Lacibacter sediminis: one gene and its partner. The protein of the gene in region 1 interacts with the protein of each later gene in a pairwise test. Links are inferred from orthologs where the notes say so. Each region holds a gene or a part of one and is shown on either strand. Other genes may lie near its edges. The genes, in order: ruvA and ruvC.

The links.
Region 2: the proteins of ruvA (region 1) and ruvC interact in binary tests that used the Escherichia coli proteins (3 or more experiments, as listed by UniProt). The link is inferred for Lacibacter sediminis from one-to-one orthologs.

The regions. Positions count from the first base shown.
Region 1 is NZ_CP060007.1:925,953-942,792, forward strand. Bases 6,177-9,165 are described here. They hold ruvA (Holliday junction branch migration protein RuvA), read left to right. Parts: upstream 6,177-7,373; coding sequence 7,374-7,958; downstream 7,959-9,165. Other genes in these bases: H4075_RS04125 (beta-ketoacyl-ACP synthase III), read right to left, coding at 6,177-7,184; sov (T9SS outer membrane translocon Sov/SprA), read left to right, coding at 7,998-9,165. Also shown: H4075_RS04095 (serine hydrolase), read right to left, coding at 1-1,149; H4075_RS04100 (trans-sulfuration enzyme family protein), read right to left, coding at 1,207-2,334; H4075_RS04105 (DinB family protein), read left to right, coding at 2,440-2,934; H4075_RS04110 (GrpB family protein), read right to left, coding at 2,949-3,488; H4075_RS04115 (DUF1569 domain-containing protein), read right to left, coding at 3,510-3,956; H4075_RS04120 (Kelch repeat-containing protein), read left to right, coding at 4,089-6,077; more of sov, read left to right, coding at 9,166-15,278; H4075_RS04140 (GNAT family N-acetyltransferase), read right to left, coding at 15,375-15,653; H4075_RS04145 (enoyl-ACP reductase FabI), read left to right, coding at 15,839-16,654; H4075_RS04150 (SemiSWEET family sugar transporter), read left to right, coding at 16,785-16,840. UniProt on the Escherichia coli protein: The RuvA-RuvB-RuvC complex processes Holliday junction (HJ) DNA during genetic recombination and DNA repair.
Region 2 is NZ_CP060007.1:4,318,440-4,335,156, forward strand. Bases 7,915-10,780 are described here. They hold ruvC (crossover junction endodeoxyribonuclease RuvC), read left to right. Parts: upstream 7,915-8,997; coding sequence 8,998-9,564; downstream 9,565-10,780. Other genes in these bases: H4075_RS18420 (DUF3108 domain-containing protein), read right to left, coding at 7,915-7,977; H4075_RS18425 (lysylphosphatidylglycerol synthase domain-containing protein), read right to left, coding at 7,974-8,879; H4075_RS18435 (hypothetical protein), read right to left, coding at 9,669-10,061; H4075_RS18440 (HIT family protein), read right to left, coding at 10,058-10,462; greA (transcription elongation factor GreA), read right to left, coding at 10,662-10,780. Also shown: H4075_RS18380 (leucine--tRNA ligase), read right to left, coding at 1-1,021; H4075_RS18385 (hypothetical protein), read right to left, coding at 1,215-1,892; H4075_RS18390 (C39 family peptidase), read right to left, coding at 1,941-2,525; H4075_RS18395 (cell division protein FtsX), read left to right, coding at 2,654-3,592; H4075_RS18400 (DUF3098 domain-containing protein), read left to right, coding at 3,697-3,933; H4075_RS18405 (undecaprenyl-diphosphate phosphatase), read left to right, coding at 4,047-4,868; H4075_RS18410 (MFS transporter), read left to right, coding at 4,932-6,227; H4075_RS18415 (MBL fold metallo-hydrolase), read left to right, coding at 6,224-7,084; more of H4075_RS18420, read right to left, coding at 7,168-7,914; more of greA, read right to left, coding at 10,781-11,132; H4075_RS18450 (DUF2911 domain-containing protein), read left to right, coding at 11,370-11,915; H4075_RS18455 (NAD(P)-dependent oxidoreductase), read right to left, coding at 11,916-12,839; 16S rRNA (adenine(1518)-N(6)/adenine(1519)-N(6))-dimethyltransferase RsmA, read right to left, coding at 12,892-13,647; H4075_RS18465 (T9SS type A sorting domain-containing protein), read right to left, coding at 13,705-15,669; H4075_RS18470 (hypothetical protein), read right to left, coding at 15,733-16,143; 4-hydroxythreonine-4-phosphate dehydrogenase PdxA, read left to right, coding at 16,374-16,717.

The DNA of each region.
Region 1 (16,840 bases):
TTTTTGCGTGCGGTGCCAGTCTTTATATTTCAATCCAAGTAATTTATCCGCAATTGTATTGCGGATAATACCCGGGATTGGTGAGCCGTTTTGATTCACTGATACAAAAATGCCAATGCTGTCAGTTGGGAAAAAAGAAGTGCTGCTGCTGAAGCCATCAATATTACCGCCATGCTCTACACGATAATGACCACGATAGTTTGCAAGAAACCACGCAAAGCCGTAATTACTGAGGAATACATCGGGTTGCTCTTTGGTAGGCAATCCCGCACCTGTCACCATTTGTGAACTGATCGCTTGATTGTAATAAGCAGCCGGAAGAATTTCTTTACCATTGAATTTGCCTCCGTTCACCCACATCATTACCCAGTTGGCCATATCTTTTGCATTGGAGTTGATGGAACCCGCAGGTCCGATTCCATCGATGTTCATAAATTTCATTTTTGTTATTGCTCCATCTTTCTCATTGTAACCAAATGAATAATCAGGAGATTTAACATGGTCGTTCATAGATGTGTTGGACGCCGTCATGTTCAATGGCGTGAAGAGATGTTCTCTCACTAGTACATCCCAACTCTTACCACTTAATTTTTCTGCCAATACACCTTGCGCCAGAAACATAAAGTTATTGTACTGCCATGCTCTCCGCAACGGAGCCGTTTTTTCAAAATAGCGGATGATGTAGATCAGGCTGTCTCTCTTAGTACGTGAACCATACCATGCAAGATCGTGTCGTGGCAAACCGGTACGGTGGCTCATCATATCTCTTGCAGTTACATGATTGTTCAATTCATCATCAATAAAACGTAGCTCAGGTAAGTATTGCGTAACGGGTTTATCCAGATCAAGCTTGCCTTCTTTCATCGGAAAAGCCAGTAGTGATGAAGTGAATGCTTTTGTACAACTGCCAATGGCAAACAATGTGTTTTCAGTAACCGGCACTTTGTTTTCGTAATCCTTATACCCAAAACCTCTTGTCATGATCACTTTGTTCTTTTCCACTACAGCAACGGTTACACCAGCTGCACTCCATTCTTTTAAAATGCGGTTGATGAATGTGTCAAGACCGGCTAAACGTTTCTCGGTTGTTTGTGCGTTTGCTGATTGCAACAGTATTACTGCAATGCAGAGAAAGAACATTTTTTTCATGTAGCGATGTTTTGGTTTGTATTTCGTCGGTACGGTTATTAAACCGTCAGACGAATTTTATATAGACAGTAATGCCTGTTCAAAATCATTGATCAGATCTTTCACATCTTCAATGCCAGCTGAAATACGCAACAGGTTATCAGGTGTTGGTGAAAGATCGCCTTCAATTGATTTACGGTGCTCAATTAAACTCTCTACGCCACCCAAACTTGTTGCGTGTGTAAACAACTGTAACTTATCTGCCAGTTGCAATGCTGTTGCACGGTCGCCTTTTACAAGAATGGAAAGCATGCCGCCAAATCCGTTTGTCATTTGTCGTGCCGCTACTTCATGTTGCGGATGCGATGTAAGACCCGGATATAGTACACGGTCAATTTTTGGATGTGCTTCAAGATAAGCAGCCAGTTGCATTGCATTGTTTGAATGAATAGGCATACGTGCAACAAAAGTGGTAAGACTTCTGCATAGTAACCAGCAATCATACGGCGAAGGAACAGCGCCACCTAGTTTCTGGCAGGCTTTTATAAATTCATAGCGTTGATTATTCTCTCCAAATATTAACGCACCTCCTAAAATGTCACTGTGTCCGCCAAGATATTTTGTAGTTGAATGCAAAACAATATCAATACCAAATTCAATTGGTTTTGTATAGTAGGGAGTGGCCCATGTATTGTCAGTAACCGTAAAGCAGTTATGCTCTTTTGCAATGGCCGCTACAGCAGCAAGATCGGTCACCTTGATCAATGGATTCGAAGGCGTTTCGGTCCACACCAGTTTTGTATTGGGCTGAATAGCTTTTCGCAACGCATCAAGATCAGTCATATCAACTAACGTGTACGATAAACCGAAACCGGAGAACATGGTATCAAGAATAGTACGGATTGAGAAATAGGTATCATCCGGTAAAACAATATGGTCACCTGTTTTTAAACTTTGAAATACGACAGTTGCTGCAGCAAGTCCCGATGCAAAACTTACACAACCCGCACCGTTTTCCATCTTTGCCAGTTTTTGTTCGAGTGAGTGACGGTTGGGGTTATCGTATCTTGAATAAAAGAAACCACCGGGATAACTGATGCCATCTTGGCCACGTTCGAATGTGGTCGACAAAATAATGGGCGACATTACCGCTCCGCTTCCATCTTTAATATTGTCTTCGTGTATGATGCGTGTTGAAAATTCCATTTGCCGCTGTGTTTGTATTACGTGGATAAATGTACGTAATCTGTGCTTTGCGATTTGACATGCAGATGATATATTCATTAATTTGAGCTGCAAAATCATATAGATATGAAAGAATTACTTTCAGCCTATGCTGCATATAACCGTTGGGCTTATCAAACGCTTACTGATACGATCCTTAAAATGGATGAGCAACTGCACCAACAGATCGTGAAAAGCAGTTTCCCGAATTTGTATGCAACAGTTCTCCATTTATGGGATGCAGAAAGTATCTGGTGGCAACGGATGGAAGGCCATCAGCAAATGGTGATACCCAGTAAGCAATTCAATCCATCAATGAAAGAAGCAGTAAACGGTTTGCTGCAACAGGCAGGTGATTGGGAGCGTTTTGTGAATAATGCTACGCAAGAAAATCTGCAACGTGAATTTTATTACAAAAATATGAAAGGTGATTCGTTCCGATCAGCAGTTTGGCAGGTGCTGCACCATCTGTTTAATCATGGCACCTATCACCGTGGGCAACTGGTTACCATGATGCGGGAGTTAGGAGTTACAGAAATTCCTTCAACAGATTTTATTCATTGGTACCGCACCCGTGTCTAACAGTTAGAGGCCGCTTATAACAAACCTTGCAAAGCAGCATTCGTGATAACCTGATCAATAAATGCTTTTGCTTTTTCTTCTTTTATTGCTGCATACTGTTTTCTGTCCTGGTTAGCTTCCGCTGCAAGCGAAAGTTTCAGTTGCTGGTATTCGTTTCTTGTCTCTTCATTTGTTCGCAAATAATTTCTGAACAAAAGATGCCGCTTTAATTCTTCACTATGAACAGGGCAAACGTAGAGGTGGTGAACAATGCTATCCAGTACTGCATGCTTGGGTAATGCGTCGTTTCGTTTAAAAACATCTCTGTCTGTTATCCCTTGGTTGCCGTTATGGCAATATCCAATACGTTCTAACCTTGTTTTGATTTCGCCGAAACTTACTGAATTTGCAAAAACAAGGTCGATATCAATGATGGGCTTGGCTGCTAAGCCGGGAACAGCAGTGCTGCCAATATGTTCAATTGTTACGGGCAGTTGTTGCAATGCTTCTTGCAGTATTATTTTTATTGTTTGAAAGTCGTGAACCCAGATTGTTGTGTATTCGCTTAACAGCATTGGTTGTAGATGCTTTATTACTTATGCTCCGAATTGCCTTAAATGATGATCGGCATGTTTATAAGCAAACAATCCTACTTGGTCTTTTGTCATTAAACCAAAGAAAGGATGAATGAAGTTGGCATTATTGTAAACAGCAAATTGCTCAATATTACTGATCCATTCTTTTTTATGCAGGTCAATGTCGCAATTTTGCCCAGTGGTTTTCAGCAATTGACTTGTTGGCGAGTTTCTTCCAAATCCACGATCATCTTTCAGTACTTTCTTCAGCATCATTGGTCCCAACAGGCGTCCAATAAAGACACGCTTTATAAAGAGCTTCCCAAAAAACATCTCATCACACAGAATGCAGTGCTTCAACATTTGAGATACTGTCATTTTGCCCCATTGAGCATTGTTCTGCAGTGTTAAAGAATTGATCCGGCTTACTAATTCATCTCTTACTGCGGCATCAAAAACTGTTTTCATTTTGATCGTTTAATTCGGTTGGCACCAACTTTTCGGGAGATGCTAAACTAAAACTTAATTTTTAAGTAGGGTAATGTTGTGATGACTGGCAGTGTACTTGCTTCCCTGCACTTAAAATTGTATGTTTATTCAATGAAGGGCGGGTTCTTTTTATCAGTCATTGTAATTGTGTGGGTTTTAGTTTTGCAGATTGCCTGCAAGCCGGAATATTCCTGCGAAAATTGCAAAGGAGAGAACCTACCACCGATAGCGAAAGCAGGGGCTGATAAGACAATCAAATTACCTAACGACAGCACTTTGCTTGATGGAAGTGCTTCTACTGATCCGGATGGAAGAATAACAGAATGGTCATGGAAAAAAGTCGCTGGCCCAGCTTCTTATGCAATAAAAGACTCAGCGAAAAGTGTAACTCCAGTCAAAAAGCTGGTGCCCGGTGTGTATAGTTTTGAATTAAAAGTGATGGACAACGAAGGCCTGTTTGCCAAAGACACAGTTAAAATTTTTGTAGACAGTGCAACAGCACCTAACAGACCTCCTGTCGCAAGAGCCGGGCAAGATCAAACTATAACTTTGCCTGTAAACAAGGCATTGCTTGATGGAAGCGGTTCAACAGATCCTGACAATAACATAATCGGTTATGCCTGGAGAAAAATTTCAGGACCACCCAATTCTGTTTTTTCAGATCCTGTTGCAATCAAAGCAGAAGCATTAGACCTCACAAATGGTGTTTACCTCTTTGAGTTGACTGTTACTGATGCAGGCGGATTGTTTTCCACAGATACGATGCGGGTAACGGTGAACATCTCACCTAATAGATCTCCCATAGCGGAAGCGGGCAATGATATCACAATCACCTATAATCTGCAAACCTGCAGTATGGATCCATCTTCTATTACATTAGATGGGAAAATGTCGAGAGATCCTGATGGTACCATTTTTTCTTATCAATGGTCTTTAGTAGTTGCAGAAAGCTTTACGGCTTTAATAAGTAATCCTGCTGCATCAACTACAACAGTTACAGGTCTCGTGCCGGGTTCGTATGGGTTTAGATTAAGAGTTACTGATAATGATGGTGCTATTGATGATGATACAATTGTCGTAAATACGGTGTATAGTAACAGACCGTTGGTTAATGCACGACTTATTCCAATGGGATTATTGGGCGATCCAAGAATAGTAAGCGTAGTGGCTGCGGTTGGAACTAAAATATTGTTTGCAGGCGGAACGCCAGTTCCAAATGGACCCGGCCCTAACAAATTTTCATCCACTGTTAATATTTATGATATAGCAACAAACTCATGGAGCGCTGCAAACCTGAGCCAGGCAAGATCTGGGATGACAGTTGCTGCAATGGGAACTAAAGTATTTTTTGCCGGAGGCACAGGTATTCTTCCTTCGGGTAGTGTTGGGTTAACATCACGTATTGATGTTTATGATGCTGTAGCAGACACCTGGTCAACAATGGAAATGCCTCATGCAGATGGACTATTAACTTCACTGGTTTCCGGAAATAAGCTGGTAATAGTTGGGGGTAGTTTCGCTGATATCTATGATGCCGGAAGTAAAAGATGGACAACAACCAACTTCGGTCAGCCACGCTATTTAATTACCGCAAACAATGTAAAAGGCAAATTATATTTTGCAGGAGGTGTTACAAGCAAATCAACATTAACTCCAACTTCGAGAATAGATATTTATGATCCTGCAACTGATTCGTGGTCTGTTTCTCAATTAAGTAAGCCTAAATATGGAATGTCTGGTTTGCTTGCAAGAAATTTGATTTGGGCTGGAGGTATAGTAGCCGGAAAAACATCAAATGAAGTGGAGATGTATGATGCGTTTTCCAATTCCACTTCGTTTTCCTGTTTGTTTCAACCTAATTCTTTTTCTGCATTTAGTTCCGGCACGTTAAATGGCAAAGCCTTCTTTTTTGTGGCGAATGGCAAAGCAAAAAACAAGTTCGACATCTATGATCCAATTACAGATACATGGTCAATAGGAGTATTGGATCAATCAATAACTGCACCGATGATTATTTCAGCAAATGGAAGTGTTTTCCTGATCAGTACTGCTGGAAGTAACGATGTTTATCACAGGCAGGTGTGGAAACTGGAGTTTTAATTTTTATTGAGTTGCTGCAAAAAATGAATCTGTCAAATAAAAAAAGCGGCTGCTTCCACAACCGCTTTTCTCTTTATAACTTCTTTTCTTTTTTAATGCTTAACTCTTTGATCCATCATATGCCCACTTGATCCAAGTAGCACCCCATGTAAAACCTCCGCCAAATGCAGCAAGCACAACGTTGTCACCTTTCTTTAATTGATTTTCCCACTCCCACAAACAAAGAGGAATAGTACCTGCAGTAGTGTTACCAAATTTTTCAATGTTGATCATTACTTTTTCTTTCGGCAAACCCATACGGTTGGCGGTTGCATCAATGATGCGAAGGTTGGCTTGGTGTGGCACTAGCCAGGCAATATCATCACCTGTTAAATTGTTACGCTCTAATAATTCGGCACTCACATCAGCCATGCCTTTTACTGCGAATTTAAAAACGGTTTGTCCTTCCTGGTAAGCAAAGTGCTCACGGTTGGCAACGGTTTCCATTGATGCAGGGCGCAAACTACCACCGGCTTTCATGTTCAGGAAATTTCTACCAGCACCATCGCTTTTTAAAATACTGTCTTGCACACCGTAACCTTCCTCATTTGGTTCGAGCAAGACACAGGCTGCACCATCACCAAATATCACACAGGTGTTACGATCGGTATAATCGATAATAGCACTCATTTTATCAGCACCAACAACCACTACTTTTTTGTAGCGGCCGCTTTCAATATAAGTAGCGCCGGTTGTGAGTGAAAAAAGGAATCCGCTGCAGGCTGCACTCAGATCAAAACCCCATGCATTTACAGCACCGATCTTATCGCACACCACATTGGCAGTTGAAGGGAACACCATGTCAGGAGTAACGGTACCAACGATCATGCAATCAATTTCTGATGGTTCGATGCCACGCTTTTTGCATAGGTCGAGCACAGCAGGAACGATCATATCAGAAGTAGCAAGTCCTTCGCCTTTTAAAATTCTTCTTTCGGAAATACCGGTACGGGTGCGGATCCATTCGTCGTTGGTATCAACCATTTTCTCAAGATCAAAATTGGTAAGCCGGTCTTCAGGAACCCACCCGGCAACAGCTGTAATGGCTGCAGTGATTTTTTTGCTCATTTATGCTTTGTATTTAAGGAGATGCAGGCATAGGCCCGCTTTACAGGGTGCAAATATAAGACTTGCTTTGCAAGCAGTTGTTTGTGAACGGAAAGTACAGAGGGTTGCCTGCCTTTTGAAGATTGTGCGAATTCAATCTTTATCTCACTAAGGTTGACAACCCTTTCCAAAAAACTCTATTTTCGTTTCATGTTTGCATACCTCAAAGGAGCGTTTACCCTCAAGACCCCAACTGTTGTTCACATTGATGTTCATGGTGTTGGCTATGAAGTACAGGTGAGTCTGAACACTTATTCCAAAATTCAATCGCTGAACGAAGGCACATTATTTACCCACTTACTGGTGAGGGAAGATGCCCATATTCTGTATGGCTTCTTCGACAGGCATGAAAAGGACGTTTTCCTACACCTGCTCAGCGTAAGCGGGGTTGGGGCATCCACTGCCCGGATGATGCTTTCCTCCCTCCAGGCCGATGAAGTGGTGAGGGCCATTCTTTCAGGAAATGAAGGTCTTTTAGAGAGCGTAAAAGGTATCGGGAAAAAGACGGCTCAACGGATCGTTTTAGAGTTGCGTGACAAATTAGCAAAGAGTCCTGTGGAAGCGAATATTTCTACGCTGACTCACAATAGTTTAGAGCTTGATGCGTTAACAGCTATGACCGCTTTAGGCATAGCCCGAAATGCAGCAGAGTCAGCCATCAAAAAAGCCCGGCAAAACAGTACGGAGTTTACCGAGGTTCAGGAACTGATAAAGGCTGCATTGAAGTGCCTTTAGCCAATATCAAAACTTATTTGCTTATAGACCTTGACCCTGATGCAACGCACCATATCTGGAATTGCCCTCCTGACCATTGTACTGACCTGCTTCACATTGGTGAGTTACTGCGGTATTCCTTTGCCACAAACACCGTTGAGAGATACAACTCCTGGTTTACGTTTTCCATTGACCGATCGCAGAGGTGATGCTTTTACAGAACCAAACCGTAATACGTTTGATCTGCAACGCCCATCAAACATCAAAGATTCCATTGCATACGATCCGGCAACAAAAAGATATTATATCTACGAAAAGATCGGCCGCAGCTGGTATCGTAAACCCAGCTATCTCACTTTCGAAGAAATGCTGGCTTACAAAAGCAGACAGGATGAACGTGATTATTTTCAACGCAGGCTCAATACCACACTAAACCTCAACCGTAAAATACTTGATCCGAAACTACAGGTAAGACCGGGTTTCTTTAATCGTTTATTCAGCAACACCGGTATTCCAAAGGTAGAGATCCGTCCGCAGGGTGATGTTACATTAACTGCCGGTTATATCGGTCAGAATATCAAGAACCCAACCTTGCCTGAACGTGCAAGGAAGAATGGTGGTTTTGATTTTGATATGAATGCCAATTTTGGTTTGAATGCTAAGATCGGCGACAAACTTAATTTCCCTGTTACGTACAATACACTCGCCAACTTCCAGTTCGAAAATCAATTGAAGCTCGATTATGTTGGTAATACAGATGCTATTATCAAACGTATTGAAGCTGGTAATATTCAATTCCCCGCACGTGGTACTTTAATGCCGGGTGCATCTGCATTGTTTGGTTTGAAAACTGAACTTCAGTTTGGTAAGCTGTACGTGACGGCAGTATTAGCAAATCAAAATTCAAATCGTCAACAGGTGCAATTAGCAGGTGGTACCGGTTTGCAGCAGTTCCAGGTAAAGGCTGATGAATACGAAGAGAACCGTCACTTCTTACTCGCACAATATTTTAAGAAGAATTATAATAAAAACATGAAGAATATTCCGGCAGTTACAACACCGGTTCAAATTCTTCGTATGGAAGTATGGGTCACCAACCGCACAGGTTCAACAACTGAAAACAGGAATGTTGTTGCGTTGATGGATCTTGGTGAATCACAACCCAATAATCCGAATGTATTTTCACTCACATCATCTGATCTTCCGCAAAATGGTGCAAACGATCTTTACCAACGGATGGTGAATGATCCTGCAACAAGAGATGCAGCATTGATCACAAACCGTTTACAAAGTTTTGGTTTAACAGCCGTGCAGGATTTTGAACGCACATTTGCACGTAAGCTTCGTCCGGAAGAATATTATTTTAATCCACAGATCGGTTTTATTTCACTCAATACAATTCTGCAACCCGATGAAGTATTGGGTGTGGCTTTTCAATATGCCGTGAATGGCAAAGTGTACCAGGTGGGTGAATTTTCGAATGATGTTACACCTGATACAACTGCAAACAACAGTGGTACACAAAAAGTACTGTTCCTGAAAATGTTGAAGGCAACATCACAACGTCCGTTGTTACCGATCTGGGATTTGATGATGAAGAACGTTTACTCGGTTGGTTATGGTCAGCTGGAACGGAAAGATTTTAAACTCAATATTCTTTACCAGGAACCGGGTGGTGGTGAAAAAAGATACATTCCTGAAGGTGAAGAAAAAGGAAGACCAATCATTGAATTAGTAAATCTTGATCGACTCAATAATCAAAACGATCCGCAGCCCGATGGTGTATTTGATTATATTGAAGGATTTACCATCAACTCACAACTCAGCCGTGTTATCTTTCCTTTGCTTGAACCGTTTGGTAAAGACCTAGAATATATTTTCCGTGGTGTCGATTCAAATGAACTGCGACAGAAATATTTATTCTATCCTTTGTATGATTCAATTAAATGGGTTGCACAGCAATCGCCACAATTGAACCGCTATGTTTTCCGTGGTGCATCACGTAGTGCAGGTGGCGGTGGTGATATTCCATTAGGTGCATTCAATGTGCCACAGGGCTCAGTTACTGTTACAGCAGGTGGACAAACGTTAAGAGAGAATGTTGATTACACTGTTGATTATAATCTTGGTACGGTGAAGATCATCAACCAGGCAATTGTAAACTCAGGTGTGCCCATTAATGTAGGGTTTGAAAATAACGCTACGTTCGGTATGCAGAACCGAAACTTCATGGCACTGCGTTTAGACTACAAAGCCATCGAGCGTCAAAACAAACAACTGAATATTGGTGCAGCAGTGATGCGTTTAGGTGAGCGGCCTTTCTTCACCAAAATGAATTATGGTGATGATCCGATCCGCAATACCATGATCGGTGCAGATGTAAACTATCGCAGCGATTGGAAACGTATGACAAAGTGGTTAGATGGTTTGCCTTTTTATTCTACACGACAGCTTTCAAATATTAATGTATATGGTGAAGCTGCACAAATTATTCCAAGTACAGCCAAACAAATTCGTCCTGAGAAAGGCGGAGGTGGTTTAATTTATATTGATGACTTTGAAGGAACACGTAATGGTATTGATCTTCGTTTCCCTTTCATAGCATGGTCGCTTGCATCAACACCATTTAAAGCACAGGATCGTTTTGGTGTTGAACTATTTCCTGAAGCATCATTAAATGATGATCTGCAGTATGGCTACAACCGTGCAAAACTTGCCTGGTATAATATTGAACCGGTACTGCAACAACGTCGTGATCCAAACAATCCTTTAGGTGGTAACCTTACTGAGTTATCTGATCCCCGTGTGCGTTTTGTAAACAGGCAGGAAATATTTCCACAGGTAACACCTGATCTGGGTCAAAACCAATTGATCACATTCGATCTTGCTTTTTATCCAACACAAAGAGGTCCGTATAATTTTGATGCACGTAATGGTAGTATCAATCCTTCAAATGGTAAGTTATTAAATCCACGAAACAGGTGGGGTGGTATTATGCGTGCCATCGATCAGATCGATTTCGAAACAAACAATATTGAGTTTATTGAAATGTGGGTACAAGATCCATTCATCCTCAACCCAACAAGCACCGGTGGACAGATGTATTTCAACCTCGGTAATATTTCTGAAGATATCTTAAAAGATGGTCGCAGGTTTTATGAAAATGGATTGAGTACAACACAAACACCAGCACGTGAAGATTTCAGTAACTGGGCAAGAGTACCACGTAACCCCATCCAGATAGCACAGGCATTCAGCAATATTGTTGAAGAACGTCCGCAGCAGGATGTTGGTTTAGATGGAAGAGCAGATAGTGCAGAGGTTCGTGTATTCAGCAGTTTCTTAAGTCAATATCAAACAAATATTGGTGGCGGTGCTGCATACCAAGCATTACTCGCTGACCCAAGTACAGATAACTACAAACACTTCCGTGTTGATCAGCCTGATAACGCAAGTATCCTTAGCCGTTACAAAGATTTTAATAACCCACAGGGAAACAGCCCTGTAGCTAGCAACGACATTCAGTACACCTCTGCTGCAACTTTGTATCCTGATAACGAAGATCTCAACCGTGATAATACGTTGAATGAAGTGGAAGAATATTTCCAGTATCATCTAGAGTTACGTCCAAAAGATGATCCGTTGATGCAGGTGGGGCAGAATTATATTGCCGACAGAAGAGAAGTGGATATTAAACTGGCTGATGGTAATTCACGTAAAGAAACATGGTTCCTCTTCAGGATACCTGTTAAAGAATATGAGCAGAAGGTGGGAAATATTCCTGACTTTAAGTCGATCCGTTTCATGCGTATGTTCATGACGGGTTTTGATGATTCATTGGTTGTTCGTTTTGGTAAACTGGAACTGGTGCGTAACATGTGGCGCTCTTACCAATTCGATCTTGATACAACAGGACAATACAAACCGTTACAAAACCAAGGTCTTACTTCATTTAACGTTACAGCTGTTAACGTTGAAGAAAACGATAATCGTGTTCCGGTGAATTATGTGATTCCTCCCGGAATTGAACGTGTGCAGCAGTTAAGTAATAATGGTGTAAACCTGTTGCAGAACGAATCATCGCTTAGTGTGCAGGTTTGTGATCTGCAGGATGGTGACAGCCGTGCTGTATTTAAAACACTCAATCATGATCTGCGTCAATACAAACGTGTACGGATGTTCATGCACGCAGAATCAAGAGGTAAAACAGATAATTTGCAAGATGGCCAGGCAATTGCTGTGATCCGGTTTGGTACCGACTTCATCAATAACTATTATGAAGTGCGCATGCCGTTAAAAGTTACAAGGTGGGGAACATATCCCCGTCCCGGTAATGGACCAAACGATACGAGTGCGGTGTGGCCGGGCGCAAACCAATTTGATCTGAGTTTGGAAGAATTGGTACGTTTCAAACTGCGTCGTACCGGTGGCGTGAATTCTGTTTATTCAGAAGACAGAGGTAACGGTGTTCGTTGGGCTGTTATGGGTAATCCAAATCTTGGTGAAGTGAAAGGCTTCTTAGTTGGTGTGGAGAATAACCGTAACGATGCCAATTCAACTGTATGCGCTGAAGTGTGGGTGAATGAATTACGTTTAAGTGGTTTGGATGAGAAGGGTGGATGGGCAGGTACAGGTCGTGTAGATATTCAACTGGCCGATCTTGGAACAGTTTCTATTTCAGGTTCTGCACGCAGTGCAGGATTTGGTACCATTGAACAGCGAGTGAATGAACGTAGCCGTGAATTCTTCTATCAGTTTGATGTGGCTACCCAATTACAGCTGGGTAAATTATTACCAAAGAAATCTGGGCTTGAAATTCCGTTCTACGCCAGCTATTCACAAACAGTTATGAATCCTGAATATGATCCTTATGATCAGGATATAAAGTTCAAAGACAAATTAAAAACAGTAACGAATAAAGATTCGGTTAAGAATATTGCACAGGATTTTTCTGCCATCACTACGGTGAATGTAACCAACATGCGGAAAAATAAAACCAACGGGAAGCCTGCAAAAATTTATGATGTTTCGAATTTTGATGTGAGCTATTCTTATACGAAAACAGAAAAGCGTAATCCGCTCATTGAAAATGATGTGATCGAAAAACATTATGGTGGTCTTGGTTATAACTATGCCCCACAGCCGAAATTTATTGAGCCGTTTAAAAAACTCATCAAGTACCGCAGCCCGTGGTGGAATATTATTAAAGATTTCAACTTCAACTACAGACCAAGCCTGTTAAGTTTCCGTGCAGATATCAATCGCCAGTTTGGTGCGGTGCGTGCAAGAGAAGTAACGATTCCGGGTGTGGCTCCAAGTCCGTTTAAAATTCCGGAGACCTACGATAAGTATTTTGTGTTTGACCGTGTGTACAATATGCGTTGGGATCTCACACGTTCGATCAATATCGATTTCAGCGCAACCAACAATGCACGTGTGGATGAACCGTTTGGCCGCATCAATACAAAAGAGAAGAAAGACAGCATCCGCAAAAACCTGTTGAAAGGCGGGCGTAATACCATCTATCGTCAAACAGCTAACGCATCTTATAACTTGCCATTGGCAAAGATCCCTGCCTTGGATTGGACAACTGCACGATTCAATTATAATACAACGTACAATTGGATCGGTGCATCACGTTTAGCTGCGAACCTTGGTAACACGATTGAAAATTCACAGACGAGAGTGTTTACAGGTCAGCTTGATTTTGTTCGCTTGTATCAGAAATCAAAATTTTTGCGTGCACTTGAAACGGAGAAAGATCCGAATGCAAAACCAACACTTGCATCGCCTAATATTAAATTTAATCCAAAAGATACTGTTGGCAAGAGCAAGAAGTATGTGGCGAAATTATTCCGTCGGTTGAACAGGCTGGAAGCGAAGAAAGACAAGAGTCTCACATTTGAACCAAGTGGAGCTGCAAGATTCTTTGGTCAGATATTAACTTCAGTAAAAAGTATTAATCTTAATTACAACGAATCGTTTAACTCACGCCTGCCGGGTTATACTGACAGTACTCAATACCTCGGACAAAACTGGCGTTCAGGTGCACCGAGCTTTGGTTATATTTTTGGCAAACAACCTGATGACCGCTGGCTTGATGATGCAGCAAGAAAAGGTTGGGTTACACGTGATACCAATTTCAACTTCCTGTTTTCACAGAGTTACAGGCAGGAGCTGAAAGCTGAAGCAACTGTTGAACCGTTCCGGGATTTCACCATTGATTTTAACCTTACACGTTCGTTCAGCAAAAACTATTCGCAACTGTTTAAAGACACTACAGGTAACGGCACTTTCGGTCATTTGAGTCCGTTAGCAAGCGGTGGTTTCGATATCAGCTTTATTTCTTACCAAACGATGTTCAGGAAATTCTCGGCTACAACGCCTGGTCAATCGTTCCTGCAGTTTGAACAGAACAGGCAGATATTATCTGAACGTTTGGGTAAAGCAAATCCTTACAGCGGTAACCAGGTAAATCCTGATGGTTATTATAAAGGTTATGGTCGTTATGCGCAGGATGTTTTGGTGCCTGCGTTTATTGCAGCATACACCGACCAGGATCCATTGAAAGTTGGTTTGCTCGATCAGAAGAACCGTCGTGTGAATGATAATCCATTCAAACGTTATTTACCAAAACCAAACTGGCGGTTAACGTATAATGGCTTGTCGAGAATTCCGGGTCTCGATCAGATATTTACCAACTTCAGCATTACACATGGTTACAGCAGTAACCTGAGTATGAATAATTTTACTTCTGCTCTTTTATACGCTGATGATTTTGGATTGGGTTATCCATCGTTCATCGATACCATCTCGAACAACTTTGTTCCGTTCTTCATTGTACCTAACCTTACCATCAGTGAACGGTTCTCGCCGTTGATCGGTATTGATGTGCAGATGACCAATCAGCTCAACTTTAAAGTTGATTACGGCCGCAGTCGTACCATCAGTTTAAGTTTGATCGATTTCCAGGTGAGTGAAGTAAGAAGTGTTGAAATTACAGTTGGTGCAGGCTGGCGCAAACGTGGATTGAAACTTCCGTTTAAAGTGCCATTTACAAAGAACGATTCAAAAACATTATCAAATGATCTCAGCTTCCGTTTTGATATGACTTATCGTGATAATGCTACATCAAACAATATTCTTGATCAACGGAATACCATCCCAACTGGCGGACAGAAAATTCTCTCCATCAATCCATCGATCGATTATGTACTCAACAATCGTGTAAGATTGCGTTTGTTCTTTGAACAAACACGAGTGATCGGTTACATTGCTACACCACCACCGGTTGTCAATACAAGAGCTGGGTTGCAGATCAATATTAGTTTGGCACAATAAATCAGAAATTTTTTATAAAATAAGATGCCGTTGCGTTAGCAGCGGCATCTTATTTTCTGTCAGAATATTTTTTGTACTGTTGGTTTATGATAAAGATCAAAGCACATCGCTGTATGCAGGTGTTTTCTTAAAGACGCTGTGAGCAAAAGGACATAGCGGGAGAATTTTTACAGCTTTCTCTCTTGCAAATTCAACAGCTTTTGCTACTAATTGTTTGCCTGCACCTTTTCCTGCAAGCTTATCACTTACTTCGGTATGATCGATAATGAATTTGCTTTCGCCTGCCCATACGTATGTCATTTCTGCAAGGCGTTCGCCATCCTGTTCAATATAAAAAGCACCTTTCTTGCCGTCGTCTGATTGAAGTATTTCCATAAAGGCGATAAAATTAAGTAAAGTTATTATCAGAAATTACATTAGCATTAACGCAGTTGTTTTGCTTGTGTCTTGCTTTATCATCTGTGCAACGGGGAGGTCTGACGTGGGGTATTTAGTGCTTCGTATTTCGTACTTCCAACAATTGCTTCATCTTCCTTACTTTTGAACCCAAATCAATAATTATGAGTCATCAATTACTGAAAGGGAAAAAGGGCATCATCTTCGGTGCTTTGGATGAAAAGTCGATTGCCTGGAAAACGGCGTTGAAATGTTATGAAGAAGGTGCGCAGATCGTTTTGACCAATGCACCTGTTGCTTTGCGTATGGGCGAGATCAATAAACTGGCTGAAGCCTGTGGTAATGCGCCGGTGATTGGAGCTGATGTAACAAATATGGATGACCTCAAGAATCTCTTTGAAAAATCAATGGAGCATTTTGGTGGCAAGGTTGATTTTGTGCTGCATTCAATTGGTATGAGTCTGAACGTTCGCAAGGGTAAACATTATACAGAACTCAATTACGAGTGGAATACAAAAACACTTGATATTTCTGCAATGAGCCTGCACCGTGTTTTACGTACTGCATGGGATATGGACGCCATCAACGAATGGGGTAGTGTGGTTGCTCTTACTTATATTGCTGCACAACGTGTGTTTCCTGATTATAATGAAATGGCTGATGCAAAATCATTGCTTGAAAGTATTACCCGCAGCTTTGGCTATCATTATGCTGTTAAGAACAAGGTGCGTGTAAACACGATTTCACAATCGCCTACAAAAACAACTGCAGGTAGTGGCGTAAAAGGATTTGATGGTTTCATTAACTATGCAGAAAAAATGAGTCCCCTGGGTAATGCCACTGCAGAAGATTGTGCAAATTATATTGCTGTAATGTTCAGCGATCTTACACGTTATGTAACGATGCAGAATCTTTTCCATGATGGTGGTTTCAGCTTTACCGGTGTAACGGCTGAAGTAATCGAACAGATGGAAAAATAACACACAAGTACAAAGTAAGAGATGCGAAGTACGAACATGCACTTTGTTGATCAACTTAATAAATAGTTAGCGTTCTGAAAAGTTGATAAGTTTTTTGCTTATCAACTTTTCAAGTTTAAAACCAGATACAATGGATCCTTTTTGGGTTAAGGCTGTTGGCCTCTTTGCATCCATACTGAGTAGTGC
Region 2 (16,717 bases), 3.4 Mb from region 1 along the record:
TGTATTCATCAACAGCTGTTGTTTGCTCAACAGATTTAATTTGATCAACTAAATCCAACTCCGGAGCAATCACCATAAAGTCAACACCAAAGATGGTATCGGGCCTTGTTGTGTATACTCTTAACTTTTGATCATGATTTTTTATTGCAAAATCAATTTCAGCGCCGCTTGATTTCCCAATCCAGTTTGTTTGCATTTCCTTCATGCTTTCGCTAAACTCAATACGCTCCAAACCTTCCAGTAAACGATCGGCATATTCGGTGATACGCAAATACCATTGACGCAATTTCTTTTTCACCACCGGATGTCCACCACGTTCACTCACACCATTCACTACTTCATCATTCGCTAAAACAGTACCCAATGCTTCGCACCAGTTCACTTCGCCATAGCCGCAATAAGCAAGGCGGTATTGCATAAGAATATCCTGCTTTGTCTTTTCATCAAAAGCTTTCCACTGTTCTGCAGTAAATGAAGTAATCGGGAATTGGGAATGAGGAATTTGGTGTGTTGCGTTACCTTCTTTTTCAAAAGCTGCAATCAGCACCTCAATCTTTTCGGCTTTGTTTGTTTTACGGTTGTAAAAACTATTGAAGAGTTGTAAGAAGATCCATTGTGTCCATTTGTAATAACCGGCATCGCAGGTGCGCACTTCACGATCCCAATCGTAACAGAAACCAATATTATCTAACTGTCTGCGGAAATTATTAATGTTCTGATCGGTACTAACGGCCGGGTGTACGCCATGTTCAATCGCATACTGCTCGGCAGGTAAACCAAATGCATCGTAACCCATCGGATGCAATACATTAAATCCTTTCAGGCGTTTGAAACGGGAATAAATATCGCTGGCAATATAACCGAGCGGATGACCCACATGCAACCCTGCACCGCTTGGGTAAGGAAACATGTCCAACACATAAAATTTTGGTTTCTCACTTACGTTCGAAACCTTGTAGGCACTTGTATTGATCCATTGCTGTTGCCATTTCTTCTCAATTTCTCTGAACTTGTATTCCATGCTTATAAAATATCGCTTGACTTTTATTTAATCTTTAAATCTCAAAACATAACTCGTAAACACTCTTGTATACAGCATTTTTTTGGCTGAAACCGAACAGAAGTAAGCTGTTTAGCGGGCCACAAAAGTAATGAAACAGGCCCAAAAGAAAGCCCCTTCCGTGAAGTATGGAAGGGGCCACTATGCAGTTTCTTTATTTTACCAGCCTTTGTTTTTTGAGCTCATCGCCATAAAGCCGCTGAAACTCCTGTGCCGCTTTAGCCAGAACAGGCATCAATTGACTCGCATTAACTCCCTGCCGCAAACTGAATTGACCGCCATAATCTGTGTAAAATATTTCCGCTCCGTCTTTTTTAACTCCAAATACCTTTACCTGCAGGTTGGGAATATCATATACACTGATCTCTGCATCCGGACCAACAACAGTTTTGATGGTATTCAGATCATTGGCAATTGATTTGCCGGCGAGCCCCGCAATACTCCACCCTTTTTCATCTTTATTCAGCTCCACAACGGTAACAACACGATCGCCTGCAACTAATGGGAATATTGTTGCCATCTCTCCTTTCTTGATCCCTTCAAATGAAGATGAGGAATCGGCAGTAAGTAATTTTTCAAAATCAATATTTGATTGTTTTACCGCAGCACCCGGTTTTGCTTCCTGCAATGCCTTTTCATCCACACCAAGCGAAAGCCCCTTGCTTGTTCTGATGATCGATAGCAAATCGCTCTTTGCTTTATCAATCGCTTCGTTTTCTGTTGCATAATATTTTGGTGCGCTCTGGCTCATTCCTTGCTTCTGATCTTTACAACCAATAACTGTTGTGATAATAAGTAAGGTAGCCACTTTTATATAGATACTTGTTCTCATTGTTTGTTTTTTTAATTATGAATGATAACTGATAATCTCAACGGACGATTATGGTTTTGCAATATTGTACCATGTGTTCCAATGTGTAGCGGTACCGGCAGGGTCTGCATATTGTTCATACGTAATCAATCTTTCTTCGCCGGCACATGGTGCCCACGGATCGTTTAATACGAGATAATTGGTTGTTCCAACAGTAATGTAGCCTTTAATGACAAGAACATGCCCTACCACACCGGGAGTTCCGTAAGCATAACCCATTGGTTTTTTGCTGCAGTATATCTGCTTACGCATATCCTCCCAGGAGCGTGCTGTTTGCGTTTCAGAAAAAGTCATGCCTACTTCTGTAAGCATTAACCAGCCGGGACGGTTACAGGAATCTGTTTTAGGGCATGCTGCTCTTCCCTGGTTGTTACAACAATCAGTTCTTCCAAAGCGTTGATTTGCCAGATCGCATTGATTGACACTGATACCAACGTGCTGTGCCAGCATTTGTGTTGTGGCGGCCCAACACCAGTTGTTTGTTTGTTGTGGACGCAGCGTGTTAGCTACCGAACCAATAACTTCGGGTTTACAGCAACTGCTGATAAAGAGAATGAACAGGCCCAATGCCATCAGGTGAGTGTGTTTTTTCATGTTAACATGTTTTAAATGATTAGATGTGTTTGTTAAAACTTATATAACAAACTAATCATATAAAAATAGAAACACTTCACGTCCGTTACAATACCCTGTTCGTAGTATTACTCTTAAATACGCTATTTTTGTCACTGTTTCAAAGTGATAAAACAGTCACAACAGAACTTACATTAAATCAACAAGGCATGGCGCAACAACCGAACAAAGCATCAATGAAACGTTCTAAACCATCATACCTCTACAGTATTATTGGTGTGGCACTGGTGCTCTTCATCCTCGGTGTTTTAGGATGGATCTTCTTAAATTTTCAGAAAGTGGGTACCACCCTGCGTGAAAACATACAGTTTCATGCATGGCTGAGTACGACCAATAAAAAATCGATCGATAGTTTAACCTCATATGTGGCAGCACAGCCTTACGTAAAATCTTCGGCCTACATCAACAAAGAAATGGCGAAGGAAATTTATAATAAAGACGGCAATGAGAGCTGGGATAAGATCCTCGACGAAAATCCTTTGCCCGAAAGTGTTGACTTTTATGCTAAGTCGGACTATGTGCAGAAAGACAGTCTTGATAAAATTACAGCCGACCTGATGACCCGTTTCCCCGGTGTGATCAGCGAGGTACAATACCCCGAAGCCCTGGTAACAACGCTTAACGATAGGGCACAGAAAGTGGGTATTGTTTTACTGATCGTGGCTATTTTGCTGAGCGCCATTGTGATCGTATCGATTGATACCACCATTCGACTGGCCATGTTCAGCAACCGTTTTCTGATTAAAACCATGCAGATGGTGGGCGCTACCCGAGGCTTTATTGCAAAACCCATGAATGTTAGGGCGATTATCAATGGACTCATCAGTTCGGGCATTGCCATTGCAGCCATTTGGGCGGTTATTACCTGGGCTGAAAGCTATATTCCGGATATGAAGGCGCTGCGTGATCCAAAGATCTACCTCATTCTATTCGGTTCCATTATTGCGATTGGTGTGGGCATTTCGCTTTACAGCACGCATCGCAGTGTGATGAAGTATTTACGTATGAAACTAGACGAGTTATATTAAGCCGTTAGCCGATAGTGGTTAGTGGCTAGTAAAAACTACCGGCTAATGACTATCGGCTATCGACTAACAGCTTTTCCTTATATTGCATCCCTCAAAACAAGACTATGAGCCAGAAAAAAATAGCAACCATTTTTACCAAAGAGAATTACAAGTGGATGGCCATTGGTGCTGCCGTGATCATTCTTGGTTTTCTGTTGATGATTGGTGGCAAAAGTGCCGATCCAAATGTGTTTAATAAAGACGAAGTGTACAGCTTCCGTCGTATTACTTTGGCTCCGCTCCTCATCATTGGTGGTTTGATTATTGAGATCTATGCCATCATGAAAAAACCAAAAGACTAAGCAATATAATTTGAAGATGAGCCAATTCAAAAATTTGAAAATTGATTTCGAATTTTTGAATTGGCTTTTTCGTTTTCAATTTAACCTCATTTTCAAATTTTCAAATTAGTTGTGTGAATACAATTGAATCCATCATCATTGCCATTGTGGAAGGTTTAACGGAATATCTTCCTGTTTCTTCCACCGGCCACATGATCCTTGCTGAGCGGCTAATGAATGTACCTGCTGATAATTTCACCAAACTGTTTACTGTTGCAATACAGCTTGGTGCCATCTTAAGTGTTGTTGTGTTGTATTGGAAAAAGTTTTTCGATTTTAAACGCTGGGAGTTTTATGCAAAACTGATTGTTGCAGTAATACCTGCATTGCTGCTTGGTTTTTTATTCAGTGATCAGATAGATGAGCTGCTGGAAAGTCCGTTAACAGTTTCTATTACATTATTGATTGGGGGTATTATTTTGTTGTTCATTGATAATGTGTTTAAGCAACATACCATCAGCGAAGAAAAAGAAATCTCATTTGGCAAAGCATTCATGATTGGTTTGTGGCAATGTGTGGCGATGATACCGGGTGTAAGTCGTAGTGCTGCCAGCATCATCGGTGGTATGCAGCAAAAACTTACACGACCGTTGGCTGCTGAATTCTCTTTCTTTCTTGCAGTGCCAACCATGGCAGCAGCAACAGGCTATTCGTTATTCCTGAAAGACTGGAATGAAAATGGTGTTGATGTAAAGGGTTATGATCTTATTCTTTCTTCAACTCAATACACACAGGCTTTTATTATTGGTAACGTAGTTGCTTTTGTGGTGGCGATGCTGGCCATTAAATTCTTTATCGGCTTTTTACAGAAGCATGGATTCCGTTTGTTTGGCTGGTACCGAATTATTGCGGGCATTATCCTGCTCATCCTGTTTATGACGGGCTACCTGAAATAGCATTTCGTTTAATTATCCTATTTTCATACAGGCAGTCTTTCCTGCCAACCAAAAACCATCTGTATGCAGACTGCTTCAAAAAAAATTGTAAACGGCTGGGCCATGTACGATTGGGCCAACAGTGTTTACAACCTGGTGATCACCACCACTTTCTTTCCTGCTTATTATGCCGCTGTAACAGGCATCAAAAATTTCCCCGACGGTATCAAGTTGTTCGGTAGAAATTTTGTGAATACAGAATTGAAAGATTACGTGTTAGCAACTGGTTTTTTACTGATCGCATTACTATCGCCTATTCTTTCATCTATTGCCGATTACAAAGGGAATAAGAAGAACTTCATGCGTTTCTTCTGCTATTTAGGCGCAATCAGTTGTTCGCTCATGTTCTTCTTTGATAAGAACAATGTGATGCTTGGTTTGGTGTGCTTCATGTTTGCAGGCATTGGCTTTTATGGCTCACAGGTATTTTATAATTCATACCTCCCGGAAATTGCTGCGGAAGAAGATATGGACCGCATCAGCGCAAAAGGATTTACCATGGGCTATATCGGCAGTGTGTTATTGCAGATGGTTGGTTTTGCATTGGTAGTATTTATGAAAGAAGACCCATCACTTCCATTAAAAATCACTTTCCTGCTTGTGGGTGTTTGGTGGGTTGTCTTTGCACAAATTCCTTTCAGCCGTTTACCGAACCGCAGTGATAAAAGCGAACGTAAACTCAAGAAACATGTATTGGTGAATGGGTTTCATGAATTACAACTTGTGTGGAAACAGGTTATCAAAATGCCGGTGCTGAAACGCTTTTTAACAGCTTTCTTTTTTTACAGCATGGGTGTACAAACTGTATTACTCGTTGCCATTGATTTTGGTATTAAGATCCTGAATCTTGAAAATGTAAAATTGATCATCACAGCGGTGTTACTGCAGGTAGTAGCAATTGTTGGCGCACTGCTTATGTCGAGGTTGTCTGGAAAGTTTGGCAACATACGTGTGCTCATCTTTACCGTGTTGCTATGGGTGTGTGCATGTATTGGCGGTTACTATATTCAAACTGAAATGCATTTTTATATTGTGGCCTCGTTTGTTGGATTGGTCATGGGTGGTATCCAGGCATTGAGCCGAGCTACTTATGCCAAGTTGATGCCTCAAACAAAAGACACGGCATCGTTCTTTAGTTTTTATGATGTAACAGAAAAGTTTGCAATTGTCATTGGCCTGTTCTCCTTCGGCATAATTGAAGGCCTCACAAAAGACATGCGTAATTCCATTTTAGTGCTCATCATTTTCTTTGTGCTTGGTCTGCTGTTTCTCTTACATACCTTGTATACACAAAGGAAAGAACAAACAAAGCTGTTATGAAACTCTATTCGATCAATACGGGTAATTTTAAATTAGATGGTGGTGCTATGTTTGGTGTAGTGCCGAAAGTGATGTGGAACAAACTGAATCCTGCTGATGAAAATAATCTCTGCAGCTGGGCCATGCGTTGTTTACTGATAGAAGATGGCAACAGGTTGATCTTAATTGATAATGGCATTGGTGATAAACAGGACGAAAAATTCCTTGGTCATTATTATTTGCATGGTGATGATACGTTAGATAAGTCGTTGGCCAAACATGGTTTCAGTAAAGATGATATCACAGATGTGTTTCTTACGCATCTGCATTTCGATCATTGTGGTGGTTCTATAAAACGTGATGGAGATAAATTAGTGCCTGCGTTTAAGAATGCAACATTCTGGAGCAATGAACAACATTGGGAATGGGCCACAAAACCAAATGACCGAGAGAAAGCTTCCTTTTTAAAAGAAAATATTCTGCCGATTGAAGAAAGCGGGCAGTTGAAATTTATTCTGCCGGGTGAATCGCAGTTTCATCAGTTATCTTCTTCTGAATTTAATGAAAATATGTCGGTGCGTTTTGTAAATGGTCATACCGAAAGTATGATGTTGCCGCAGATCAACTACAACGGCAAGACCATTGTGTACATGGCTGATCTGTTACCTGCTGCCGCACATATTCCTATCCCATATGTAATGGCGTATGATATGTTTCCGCTTACTACGTTGAACGAAAAAAAATCTTTCCTGACAGAAGCTATAGAGAACGATTACATCTTATTCTTTGAACATGATCCAACGATCGAGTGCTGCAGCTTGCAACAAACAGAAAAGGGTGTGCGAATGAAAGAGTCGTTTCGGCTGGATGAGATTTAAGAAAATAGTTTTACGCAAAGAGGCAAAGTTTCAGCAACATCGGATAGCCACTCACAACTATCCACTATCAACTACCGGCTGCACTATCTCGTGCTGATCAACCCGGTCAACTTATGACGTGTGTTTTTGTAGCCCATCATATCCACTTTTATACTGCCAACTGAAATGGGGCTTTCAATACGAACGGGTATACGGTTGGCGTCATCACTCACCCACACCGTCATCTTTTCACCACCTTTAAAAATAGTTCCTTCGATCAGCAGCGGCTTAAACTTGATAGCATTGAACTTGCCATACTTGGTCTTTACTTTTTCTTTACCGAGATAGCGGATGTACAAACCATAGGTCTTATCATCAATAAACATATTGAACGGAATTCTGTCGCCGGGTTTGTATTTGTTGAAATCAATATTGCGGGAATAATAAATAGCACTCAATACATCCTGCACACAATCAGGCGTTTTAAATGTGCCACCTTGCGATGTGGCAGTATTGCCCTGTTGATTAAATGTAACTGTTTCGAATTTCTTGAAATCGCCTTCTAAAATATTACGTACAAACTTGTAAGGTTGCAAAGTAGAAGTATCAATAAAACTTTCATACTTATCCCTCACCTTAAAAAAACCATCAAAGAATGAAGTTGTTTTCCCTTCTCCAATAAGATGATAAACAGGTTTCCCGTTATAGCGTTCAAGATTAATATGGAAATCGGCATTGCCACCGGCTACATAAACACCCGCTAATGTGTAATACACCTGGTAGTTGATGGTCTCTCCATTTTGCCAGGCAAAATTCCGGACGCTGGCGCAAAATTCGTCACTTGTTTCCGGTTGCGTGGAAACAGGTGCAAATGAAAGCAGTACTACTGAAAACAGAATTGCAGTGATCTTCATCGTTCCTTAAATATTTTTATCGTCAATAACAACAAACTACCGATCAACGCCGGTACTACAAGATTCAATAACCAGATACCAGCCGTGCCTGCAAGAACAGCAATACTGTTTGCACTGAACACACTCACAATACTAAGCGCCACAGCTCCACGGATACCCACATCAGCAATAGCGAACCCCGGTACAATTGCCATGATCAAAAAGATCAGTGCCACACTCCAGAAACCCTCCCACCACGGAATATCAACCTGCAGTGCCTGCCATATCAACACATACTGTAACGCAAAAACTACAAAACGTAAAAACGAATAGAATAATATTACAAGATACGTTCTGTTTTGCAAGCCATCCAGCACGTTTGCAAACGATAACTTTTCTTTTAAACCCGGTATCCATTGCAGTGCTTTCGCTAGCATCTGTATTCTGAAAAAAAAGAGTCCTGTTAACCCGATAAAAAATAATACCGACCAAGTCAATACCTGCAGCAATATGCCTGATAAATGTGTACCACCAAGCTGCACATCGTGTAGCCGGGGTTTCAGGATCAGTAAGGCAATAAAGCCGCAAACCAATGTGATCAGTAACTGTCCAACACTTGTTACAAGGGTAAGTGCCACTCCTTTCAATCTGAAATCAGGCTTCAGGTACACTACTCTTCCGCCATATTCACCAATACGATTGGGCGTATTCACCGCCAGCGATAATCCACTCAACACAGATTCAAATGCTTTTTGAAACGATAACGGTTGAAACTTATTCACCAGCAAATACCATTTCCATGTTTCCAGGCCCCAATTAACCGGCATCAATAAAACAGATAACCACAACTTCCAGCTTTCATTACCAATAAAGGCCTGTTTTATCTGCTGCCATGCCCGTGGTAAGTCGGGTTGTTGCTTCACTTGGTTGTATAAGGATATGCTAATCCACACAAAAAGTATAGGGCCCAGAAAGTAATTGATAAAGATTTTGAATTTCCTGTTCAGTTTCTGTTTATTTTGGTCAAAATTAACCTGCTCCTTGCAAAGTTTTTCGAAAATCATTTTAGGCATCGATCCCGGTACTGTTATTATGGGTTATGGTTTGATTGGCGTTCGCCAACAGCAACTGCATTTAATTGAAATGGATGTGCTGAAACTTACCAAACACAAAGACGTGTACATCCGTTTACAACTCATCCACGAAAAAGTGAAAGAGGTGATTGAAACGCATAAGCCTACCGATTTTGCTATTGAAGCTCCTTTTTTTGGCAAAAACGTGCAGAGTATGCTCAAATTGGGAAGAGCGCAAGGTGTAGCCATTGCTACTGCCATGAATGCCGGTTTATCAGTTACCGAATATTCGCCTAAGAAAGTAAAACAAGCTGTAACAGGAAATGGAAATGCCGATAAGGAACAGGTTTGGAAAATGCTTCAGCATTACCTCGACTTTAAAGCCAAACCAAAATATTTTGATGCGACTGATGCATTATCAGTAGCTCTTTGTCATCACTTTCAAACCAATAAACCCTTGTTGAAAACAGCCGGGAAAGTAAAAGGCTGGGAAGATTTTATTAAACAGAATCCGGGAAGAGTAAAAGTCAAATAAGGGATACGGCACATGGAAGAAGGAACAAGGAACAAGACACAAGATTCAAGCATCGTCATCATAAATCAGCCATCATAAATCCTACATCATAAATTCATCAGCACTTAATCTGTCTTCCGCATTTTCTTAAGTGCCAGTAAGAAAATGGCAGCAGGAACATAAGCCAGTAGATAAAGCGGGTTGAAGTGTCCGAACAGAAGATCAACCGCCAGTTTCAGTGTTACCACAATAACAAAACTAATGGGGCCCCATTTTTCCATACTCCATGTGCCACTCAGCGCAACAAAACTGAATACCATCATTAATGCATTTACTGCGGGATACAATGTGTCAATACCACTTTTGTTCAAGGCAGTATTACCGGTATAGGAATATACAATTTCACCAAGCCCCCATGCAAAGAGAATCACACAAAGAATAGTGATCAATTGCGGACGTGGTGCTTTCTTTCCCTTCTTACGTTTATAGCCATACTGATCGTACTGTACCTGGGTCATGCTGATTGCTTATTTAAATGTTGCAGTATTTTTTGTTGAGCAGCTTTCATTTGCTCTTCGGTTAACTTCAGTTTTGGTCTGGTAAAATTGAGATCATCTGCACTGTTGATCGGCACAAGGTGCAAATGCGCATGCGGCACTTCTAATCCAATGGTTGCAATACCTACACGATCGCATTTGAATGAAGCCTCTATTGCTTTGGCAATTGGTTTTGCAAAAAGCAAGAGCTCAGCAAGATCAGCATCGTCCACATCAAAAATCTTATCTACTTCTTTCTTAGGAACAACCAGTGTATGACCTTCAGCCAATGGAAAAATATCAAGAAAAGCATAGAAACGGTCATTCTCTGCAATTTTATACGATGGTATTTCGCCTGCTATAATCTTTGAAAAAATACTCATGCCGCCAACTAATTTTGAACGAAGATAAAAGAAGACACGTTGCAATGATGATCCATATTTCATCCCGATAAAGGTAGTGACAAACAAAGAAGACTTATAGCTTCACGCCCCTCGCTTCTCGACACTCGCCAAAACTTCTACACTTTGCTAATCATTAAACTTCAATACAAACACGCAAAGCTTGCAGCGAGTAGCTTCTTTAAACAAAGATCTCTTCTACTTTAAATTTTACAATACCAGCAGGCACCTGCACCTCGGCCACTTCGCCCACTTCTTTGCCAAGTAATCCTTTACCTATAGGTGATGTAACTGATATTTTACCAGCTTTCAGATCAGCCTCCTGTTCACTTACGATCTGGTAAGTAAGTTTTTTCTTGGTCGCTAAATTGGTGATGGTCACTTTGGTTAATATAGCAACACGACTTGTATCAATGGTACTTTCATCCAACACACGTGCAGTGGCAAGCACACCTTCAAGCTGACTGATCTTTGCCTCCAGCATACCCTGCGCTTCCTTGGCTGCATCATATTCAGCATTCTCTTTCAAATCGCCTTTTTCACGTGCTTCTGCAATTGCTCTTGATGCAGCTGGTCGTTCTACCCCACGCATGTGTTGTAACTCGGCCTGCAATCTTTCCAGTGTTTCTTTAGTAACATATTGAACGCTCATGGTTCCTCCTTGTCTTTACGGTTATACAAAAAAATAACAACGCCTCAATTGAGTTTGAAGCGTTGCATGTTTTGTTAAAGAGCAAAAATAGAACCTTTTTTTGAAACAGGGAACAGTTGTTTGCTTTTAATCAACCCCATGGGAAAGCTTTAACAGCTGGCCGGAGCTAGAATAATAATTTGAAAATCTGTAATGTAGATAAACCTCCTGCTTTCCCTATTTTTGGCAAACTTATTCATGAAAAAAATTGCTGTCATACTCGTATTGTGCTTTGCTGCATTTACCGGTCGTACCCAGGAAAAAAACATCAACTATAACCCAAACGCCAAAAAAGATACTACTAAAAAAAGTATCCGATCAGCAGCTATAGGGAAAATAGGCACGGCCAATGTACGTATCAATTACTATTCACCAGGTGTTCGTGGACGTATTATCTGGGGCGGTGTGGTACCGCTTGATGAAGTTTGGGTAACCGGCGCACATTCAGCCACCAACATTGAGATCAGTAAAGCATTTCGCATTGGTAATAAAACCATTCCTGCAGGTACCTATGCCATTTTCACCATTCCTTCAAAAACAGAATGGATCTTTATAATCAACAAGAATTATAACCAGCACCTTGCTGATGATTATGATGCGAAAGATGATGTCATCCGTTTAAAAGTAAAACCTGTTGCACTTGCACAACCCCTGGAGCGGTTGCAATATTTTGTGGGAAATAATAAGATCAGTATTGGTTGGGATAAAGTGAGAATAGATGTACCGGTAAAAATCGTCAACTGATTACTGCAATCCTAATTTATCGGCCAGCACTTTACTCATTTTATAAAATGCTTCATGTGTGTAACCGGCAATATGCGGCGTTAAGATCACATTAGGTTGTGCAGCCAGCCAATCAAATTGTTGTTGCTCACTTTCAGTATAAGTTTGAAGTTTTTCATTCTCCTGTACATCTAAACCGGCACCTGCGATCAATCCTCTTTTCAATGCATCAGTTATAGCAACGGTGCCATGCACTTTACCACGTGATGTATTTAAAAAAAATGGACGTTGTTTTGCTGCCTCAAAAAAAGCAGTGTCTGCATAATGATAGGTTTCGTTGGTAAGTGGTAAATGTAAACTGATCACATCGCTGTAACGAAGCACCTGTTCAAGAGAAGCTTCTTTTACCTGTTCGCCACCAAACTCGAATTGATATTTATCATGAGCAAGAATGGTTACATCAAATCCACGAAGTTTTTTTGCAAATGCACGGCCCGTATGCCCAAAGCCAATGATACCAACGGTCTTTCCATTTAATTCAACGCCACGATTTTCATCACGCAACCATTGATGTTGCTTTACCTCTTCAAAACTGTGGCTGATCTTATTCATCAGGTTCAGCAACATAGCCAATGTGTGTTCTCCCACCGCATCACAGTTGCCTTCAGGGCTGCTTAATACTTTGATGCCTTTGCTTTCGGCAAAAGGCACATCAATCAATTCCAATCCGCTGCCAAGTCTTCCAATCCAGATCATTTTTTTTGCATGCTCAAGTAAAGCCGCATCAATTTTCACCCGTGTTGAAACCACGAGTCCTGCAACATCTTCTATTTGAAGTGCTAACTCTTCGTATGTGATTGTTGGCGCATAAATTACTTCATACCCTCCCTCCCGCAGTTTTTCCTGCAGGTAATCATGACACTTGGCTGTAATGATAACTTTCACTTTTTTATTCTCTGCTGTTGATTGTAATTTTTTATAATGGCCACCTGCTGATCTATCTCATCCTGAATGTAAGCGCTGCAAAATCATCTACCGAAAGTTGTTCTGCCCGTTTATTGAACAATTCATCTTTCAATTCTTCCGGATCAAACAATCCTTTGACGCCGTTACGTAACATTTTTCTCCGTTGATTGAAGGCAGTCTTAACAAGCAATTTGAACTTCTGTTCACTTTGCATCAAAGGAATTGCTTTGATCGGTTTCAGCTTTATAACACCACTCTTCACTTTTGGCGGAGGATTAAATGCCTGTTCATCCACATCAAACAAATACTCCACATCAAAATAAGCCTGTACCAAAATACTCAATATACCATACGCTTTTGATCCCGGTTTGGATGCAACACGTTGTGCCACTTCTTTCTGAAACATCCCTACCACACAATCCACCTGTTCTTTCCAATCCAATACTTTAAATAAGATCTGAGATGAAATATTGTAAGGGAAGTTACCTACTATCATAAACCGTTCCGTAAAAGGACATTCAGCATCCAAAAAACTTTGATGCAGCAATTTTCCTTTGATCGCCGGAAATGTATGTTCGAGATAAGTGATCTTTTCAGCATCGAGTTCCACAGCTTTAAAATCAAGATCAGGGTATTGCAAAAAATATTTGGTGATGGCACCGGCACCGGGACCTACTTCCACCAAATGCTGCGGATGTTCATCCATAACAGCTTCCACAATTCTTTTTGAAATTGATTCGTCTTTTAGAAAGTGCTGGCCTAAGGATTTTTTGAGCGTGTATTGCACGCTGCAAAAGTAGCAGAAAAAAGCCCCCCGATTTTAACGGGGGGCAGTTGAATTGATTTAATGTGAAACAATGATCCGTTTCCTGAATATTTCATCCCCCACTTTACATTGAATTACATATTGACCAGGACTCCATTTTGCAGGCTCAGTGATCATCCACTCATTTATGCCTACGTTTACCTGCTCTATGCTCCTGTACACAGCCGATCCAACACTGTTTGTAATATTGATCTCAGCTGTTTGATTTCTATCCGATGTAAAGTTTATCCGGAAAAGATTAGTTGCAGGGTTAGGCGACACGACTAATTCAAACCCGTTATTACGGCGAATAAATAATCGTATTGCGTTTGTATAAAATACCTGTCCGCCTGAGCCAACATATTTTAATCGATAAAATACTTCGGTAGATCGGAAGTTAACAAGGTCATCCAGTTCAGAATAAGCACCACCGCTGCGGGGCGAAATTCGGTTGCCTACAGAAGTGTAATCAGTACCATTTGCACTACGTTCTACCTGGAAATAAGCAATCCCTTCTTCACTATCACTGTTCCAACTGATCATACCTGATTTGCCTTGCAGTTTTGCGTTGAAGTTATAAGGTTTACCCGCAAGCACCTCACAGGCGGCGTATTGTGTAATGGTAACAGTATCGGTTGCATAAACGGTTCCGCAACTATCCATTAAGGTTTGGCTTACAATATAAGTACCTGCCATACTTGCGGTAATACGATCGCCTGATGTCGGACCGACAATGTTACCACCGATAGTTGTCCAGTTATATACTGATGTTGTTAATGGATTGGTTACATACACTTCGGCAACACCACTCGGACAAAGAACAGGAAAATCAGTTTCTATCTGAGCACTTGGCGCACGGAAAAAACTGAAAGGCCCTACGAAGTCTTTCAACTCTGCCGTAAATGAAGTAGATGCTCTTGATTTCACTAATATTCTTCTGAATGGTAAGCCACACACATCACCTTCTCTCACCAATGGATCAAGACCAAGTTTGCTAAGGTTTACGGAGAATTCCATAAACTGTCTGGCCGTGTATGTATCAACAACGGTCTGGCTACCCAATACCAGTTTAAATGGGCCTGCCCATGTACTGTTCACACTTTGCAAACCATTATAGAAAGCTCCGGCTGTTTTGGGTGTAATGCCAGCATAGCCATATGTTGCACCTGCACTGGCACCATCAAATGTACCAGCCCAGTTAAAAGCTGTCGGTGTTATGAGTAAGGCATCTTTATGTACCCAAATCCTTGCTTCAACCATACTTAGGTTAGAACTGCTGTACTCGGCCGTTAGAATAATATCCCCTGCGCTTAAAATATTTCCCGATGCATCAAATTTCCAGGAAGTATGACCATCATCAGGTCCATAGCCCTTGAAATTCAAATTGGGTTTATCATAATAAATGTCGGTTTGGTACATTTCAAAATCAAAATAACGGTTACCGGTCGTGTTTTCAATAGACACTCCGCCAAACAGCCAAAGTGAATCGTTTGTTTCTGTACCGTCTCCATCTCTACGTACATGCATGAACATATCAAGAATTTCATTCTTATCAGGCACGCTCTGCGATACAGGTGTTGTCCAAGTATTCGGGTTCATCCCGTTCTTATTACTACCAGATGCAAAGATTGTTGAATCATCGCCGTGATGGTCACGAATGAAAATACCGTCTATCAGTAACATTCCATTTAACACATGAAACTGCGGGTAACGCATGTTACGGAAAAAGGGATAGTTTCTTGTAGCCGGTTGAGAATTGTATGCAGCCAATATTGCTGCAGCACCGGTTGTATCAATTATAAATTCACCTACACCTAATCCAACGATGTTATTCTGGCTAAACCAGTCATCGTTACCAACCTGCAAAAAGCCGTTATAAAAATTGCTTCTCAAATCAGCCTCCACACCAAATCTTGCTTTAATCTGAGCTGTTGTAATCTGGGCAGTTAATGTTTGGTTAGTTAGGGCAAGGACGAGAAACAAACTGAGTAAAAGTTGTTTCATAAGTAACGGATTTAAATGAAACAAGGCTGTATACTGTAACGCTATACAGCCTTGTCAATAATTTTAGCCTCTGCGGCTAACAATGCGGATCATTTCCACAGGTGAATATTCTGTAGAACCATCTGCATAATGAGCTGCAACCCTGTAATACAAATAGCCAGGAAAAGTAGTACAGTCCCTGTATTTGTAAGATGGATTAGCTGAAGAACATTCAACTTCTTCAAGCGTTTCTGCAAAACTGAAGCCTGCATCGAATGAACGTTCAACTGAAAAACGTGTAACAGATCCGGGATTAGTTACTGACCAGTTAAGCGCAACATCATTGGCTATACGATGGATTCGGAAGTATCCAAAACCCTGTGCAGCCACTGGCTTTGCTTTTGCAATAAATGGTTTGCTTGAAACGAGGCAATCATTAGCCTGTGATGTGCTGAAAGACAGCGCAAGCGCTGCAACCATAATAATTGTTTTCATGGGGATTACGATTTTGACACAAATTAGAAACGCCTGCACTCATATCCTAAAAATCAGCCATGAATTTCCACTTAGCACCTCACCTTTTTTTCCCACGAAAACACCGTAAATTCTGCAATTGATTCACGCAGAAAAGTTGCAATGGCTGAAACAGCCTGTTTTTCAAACGCTTAGCAATGGCTTTCTAAAACAAACAATCCACTACATTTGTAAGCAATACAGTTTACTTTATGACGCAACCCGAACAAAAACCAGTTATTGGCTTCAGCTGTGGCGACCTGAACGGAATTGGCATCGAAATTATTATTAAAACCCTGATTGACAGCAGGCTTACAGAGCTATGCACACCGGTTGTCTTTGCATCGAACAAAAGCATCAATTTCTATAAAAAATCCGTGAGCGATGGCAATTTCAATTACCAGGCAGTAAGGGATTTCCAGCGTTTGAGCCCTAAAACAGTGAATGTGTTCAGTTGCTGGGAAGATGAAGTGAGCATTACTCCGGGGCAATTAACAGATGTTGGCGGCAGCTATGCAATTATTTCTCTCACCGAAGCTGTAAAGGCTTTGAAAGA